Regions from separate parts of the Alteromonas sp. ABH4_457 genome, predicted to be linked through region 1. Evidence: predicted binding sites of a transcription regulator. Region 1 holds the regulator's gene; the other holds the start of a gene.

What was found. The regulator MetJ, encoded in region 1, represses methionine synthesis genes. The targets are predictions, from matches to a motif close to TAGACGTCTAGACGTCTA.
Region 2: the regulator MetJ is predicted to act here: its motif matches at 1,365-1,382, upstream of serA (phosphoglycerate dehydrogenase).

The regions. Positions count from the first base shown of each region.
Region 1 is NZ_JBSWXN010000008.1:51,658-54,067, forward strand. Features, by position in the region: gene metF (methylenetetrahydrofolate reductase) at 1-695, opposite strand, end outside; gene metJ (met regulon transcriptional regulator MetJ) at 852-1,175, shown strand; gene ACXAGR_RS20170 (MFS transporter) at 1,224-2,410, opposite strand, start outside.
Region 2 is NZ_JBSWXN010000001.1:405,816-408,225, reverse strand. Features, by position in the region: gene ACXAGR_RS01670 (5-formyltetrahydrofolate cyclo-ligase) at 1-555, shown strand, start outside; gene rpiA (ribose-5-phosphate isomerase RpiA) at 615-1,274, shown strand; gene serA (phosphoglycerate dehydrogenase) at 1,413-2,410, shown strand, end outside.

The sequences.
Region 1 (2,410 bases):
CAGCCGGGTACGTGAACATTGGTGAAACCGGCAAACTTAATCAGTGTCTGATAATTCGTAACCGGCAGGATCCCGGGGACGATATCCAAATCGATACCGGCAGCAGCAGCACGGTCACGGAAACGCAGGTAAACACTGGTGTCAAAGAAGAACTGAGTAATTGCTTCAGAAGCCCCGGCTTCCGCTTTACGCTTCAGGTTAAGCAAGTCGAACTGGGCATTCGGTGCTTCCGGATGTTTTTCCGGATAGGCAGCAACGGAGATATCAAAGTCTGCTACGTCTTTCAGCAGTGCCACCAGATCAGAGGCATACATTTCGGTTTTATCAACGCCCTTCGGTAAATCGCCCCGCAGAGCAACAATACGGCGAATACCCGAATCCCAATATTCCTGAGCAATTTGTTTGAGTTCATCACGGCTTGCGTCCACACAGGTCAGGTGAGGGGCTGCCTGTACACCGGTTTGTTGTTGAATGCGTTTAACAACATCATGGGTGCGGTCACGCTCACCACTGTTTGCACCGTAGGTCACAGACATATAAGAAGGCTTCAATGGCGCCAGGCGTTCAACAGATTTCCACAGCGTTTGTTCCATCTTTTCCGAGTTAGGCGGAAAAAATTCAAAAGAGACATCAATGTCACGCAATTCGGACAATGACTGGTTTAAGGCGTCGATACCTTGTGCATAGGAAACCATTTTGTTGACTCACTCAATTCTTTGGACGTTTAGACGTCTAAACTAATTAATATATGTCTGGACGTCAAGAGGTTTACACGGCTTAATTGACCTTTTCGCTACATTGTTTAGAATTTCCGCTTATAAAGTAAAATAACAGGCAGTCCGAGATTTCACATGGCAGAATGGAATGGTAAGTATATACACCCTTACGCAGAGCATGGAAAAAAGAGTGAGCAAGTAAAGAAAGTCACTGTTTCTATTCCGATTAATGTGCTTAAGGTGCTCACAGACGAGCGAACCCGCAGACAAATTAATAACCTGCGTCACGCGACGAATTCAGAGTTACTGTGCGAAGCATTCCTTCATGCTTTCACCGGGCAGCCGCTGCCTGACGACGACGATTTGCGCAAAGATAACCCTAACCGTGTTCCTGCCGTTGCAAGGAAAATGATGGAAGAGATGGGGATCGACCCCACCGCCGACAACGAAGAAGAATAAAGTAAAGCCAGAGCAAATCACTCTGGCTTTTTTGTATCAGGGGCAAGTTTAGTCTTGTCTGGCTGAGGGCGGCTCGATTTTTTGTAATTCGAATAGAGGCCTGAAAGTTGAGCGGAACAGGAGCACAATACCCAGGCTCATTACTCCGCCCGCAACCGCGCAGGCTACCGGACCAACTGCTGCCGTCACCGAACCACTTCTGAAGTCTCCGAGTTCGTTGGAAGACGCGATGAACAGGGAGTTCACTGCACTCACCCGGCCACGTAATGCGTCCGGTGTCATAATTTGTACTACTGAGCTTCTGATCACCACACTTATCATGTCTGAACCGCCATAAATCAGTAAAGCGAAGCAAGCCACATAAAGGTTCTGTGAAAAGGCAAAGCCGATAATGGAAAAGCTGAAGATGATCAGTGACCAGAACAGCAGCGGGCCGTTGCGTTCAATAGCCCGCTTACGTCGTACCATTGTCAGACCGATAAGCGTCGCACCCACAGCCGGCATGGCCCGCAATAAACCCAGAGTTTCCGGACCTTCATGTAAGACGTCTTTCACAAACACAGGTAATATGGCCATGACACTGCCACATAGTATGACCACAAGATCAGTAAACAGCGCTCCGCGGACAACGTTGTTGTGCATCAGGTATTCCACACCGCTGAATATATCTTTAAGTGCCAGTTTGCGCTCTGAATGAATGTTCAGAGCGGGCAATAAAGAAAAGCCACCCAGCGTAAACAGGCCGAAAATGATGAGCACCCAGTAGAGCTGACGGTCGAGCGCCGCCAGTAACACGCCGGCGAGGAAAGGCCCCACGGTTAAGGCGATATTCCAGATAGAGCTTATGGCAGCCACCGCACGCCCCAGATGATCGGTGCTGACGATATTCGGCAACACAGACTGAATGGCCGGTGCGAAGAAAGCCCGCCCTGCGCCCAATACCGATAACGAGCAAAACAGCGCCCATTTATTCAGTTCCGGCTGATTCATCAGCAAAGCGACGGCCAGCACCACCAGTAACTGCAATCCGGCAGAAATTAATAAAATGCTTTTGCGGGAAAAGTTGTCTGCAGCCCAACCTGCCACGAGGAATAAACTGATCACCGGCACAATCTGAAAAATGCCTACCAGTGCCAGGTCAAAGGCCTCGCCGGTGGCTTCGTATAAATGCCAGCCTATACTGACTGCCATGGTTGAGCCGATAAGCGTGGTAGCTATTCGTCCGATGATGAGCC
Region 2 (2,410 bases), on a different contig from region 1:
AACAACCTGTCTGAAGAGACGCAGGCTCAGGCTGCTGTGCGCCTGAGCCGTGTCTTGACGGCACTGCCGGAATGGCAACACGCCACACATGTTGCGGCATATCTGGCAAACGACGGAGAAGTCAGCCTTTCGGACACCATTACCACCGCCGCAGCCCAGAATAAAACCGTCAGCCTGCCGGTACTGCACCCGTTTAACCGTCAGCATCTGCTATTTTTGCACTATCATGACAACACCGTACTGGTGAGTAACCGCTTCAATATTGCTGAGCCTCAGTTACGCTGCCCTGATGTCATACCTTTTTCCCGTCATGATTTAATCCTGATGCCGCTCACCGGTTTCGACGAAAAAGGAAACCGGCTGGGCATGGGTGGCGGATTTTACGATCGTACGCTGGCTCCTTATCGCAACGCAGCTTCCCGTCCCCAGCTTGCCGGTATCGCGCATGATTGCCAGCAGGTTGATGCACTGCCGGTTGAACCCTGGGATTTCCCCCTGGATCTCATCATCACACCTTCCGGCGTAATACGGCCGGATAAGACTAATTGCCCTTAATTTCGTCTCCCATTCCTGCAGTTTTCAGTTAAACTTCTGCAAAACTTTGGAGAACCCCTATGGATCAGAACGCGAAGAAGAAAGCTGTAGCCGAAGCAGCCATAAAATATGTAGAGCCGGACACCATTGTTGGTGTGGGCACAGGCTCAACGGTTAATTTTTTTATTGATGCGCTGGCAGAAATTAAACACAAGATTGTTGGTGCAGTATCCAGCTCTGACGCATCAACAGAAAAACTTAAAGCCCACGGCATTGAAGTATTTTCGCTGAATGAAGTAGACAGCCTTTCTGTGTATGTTGACGGCGCTGACGAAGTGACAGAACACAAGCACATGATCAAAGGCGGCGGCGCAGCCCTGACGCGTGAAAAAATCGTCGCAGCGGTAGCGAAAACCTTCGTGTGTATTGTAGACGACACCAAACAGGTACCGGTACTGGGCAAATTTCCGCTTCCTGTTGAAGTCATTCCCATGGCGCGCTCTTACGTAGCCAGAGAGCTGGTAAAACTGGGAGGCGATCCGGTTTACCGTGAAGGCGTGGTGACTGACAATGGCAACGTGATACTGGATGTTCACAACCTGAACATAATCAATCCCCGGGAAATGGAAGATGCTATTAACAGTCTGGCCGGCGTAGTCACTAACGGTATTTTTGCTAACCGTGGCGCAGATATTGTGCTGGTAGCAACCGGTTCGGGCGTAATTACGGTCAGCGACTAAACTTAACCACCCTATCAGCAAGCCGGATATAAGGCTTGCTGAATGAAATAGCGCTTTTAACCAACAACGATATCTGTTATTTTGCCCATATAGACGTCCAGATGTCTTTTTGCAACCAACTATTCGAGATGTGAGGCAATGAGTAAAGTATCCCTACCCAAGGACAAGATCCGTATATTGCTACTGGAAGGCGTTCACCAAAGTGCCGTTGAAACCTTAAACAGTAACGGTTACACCAATGTTGAGTATCTGAAGACCTCCCTGTCAGAAGAAGATCTCATCGAAAAAGTGAAAGATGTTCACTTTATCGGAATCCGTTCACGAACTCAGATCACTGAGGCCGTGGTTCAGGCCGCTGAAAAGCTGGTTGCTGTAGGTTGCTTCTGTATCGGTACCAATCAGGTAGATTTAAAAGCCACTCAGTTTAAAGGCATTCCTGTATTCAATGCACCATTTTCTAACACCCGTTCTGTAGCAGAACTGGTGCTGGGCCAGTTAATTCTTCTTCTTCGCGGCGTACCGTCAAAGAATGCCAAAGCCCATCGCGGTGAGTGGGAAAAGAGTGCTGTCGGCTCGTACGAAGCCCGTGGTAAAACGCTGGGTATTATTGGTTACGGCCACATTGGTACACAGCTGAGCATTCTTGCTGAGCACCTGGGTATGCGCGTTCAGTTCTACGACATTGAAGACAAGCTGGTACTGGGTAACTCTGTGCAGGTGAAATCACTGGATACCCTTCTGGCGACATCTGACGTTGTTTCTCTGCATGTTCCTGAAACCCTGTCTACTAAAGACATGATTGGCAAAGCAGAACTGTCGAAAATGAAAAAAGGCGCCATTCTTATCAATGCGTCCCGTGGTACCGTTGTTGATATTGATGCACTGGTTGAAGCCATGGAAAGCGAACACCTTGCCGGTGCCGCTATCGATGTATTCCCGGTTGAGCCGAAATCGAATACTGAAGAATTCGAATCGCCGCTGCGTCAGTTTGATAACGTGATCCTTACCCCACACGTGGGAGGCAGCACACAGGAAGCGCAGGAAAATATCGGTATTGAAGTAGCCGGTAAACTGGCGAAATACTCAGACAACGGTTCAACTCTGTCTGCTGTGAACTTCCCTGAAGTATCCTTACC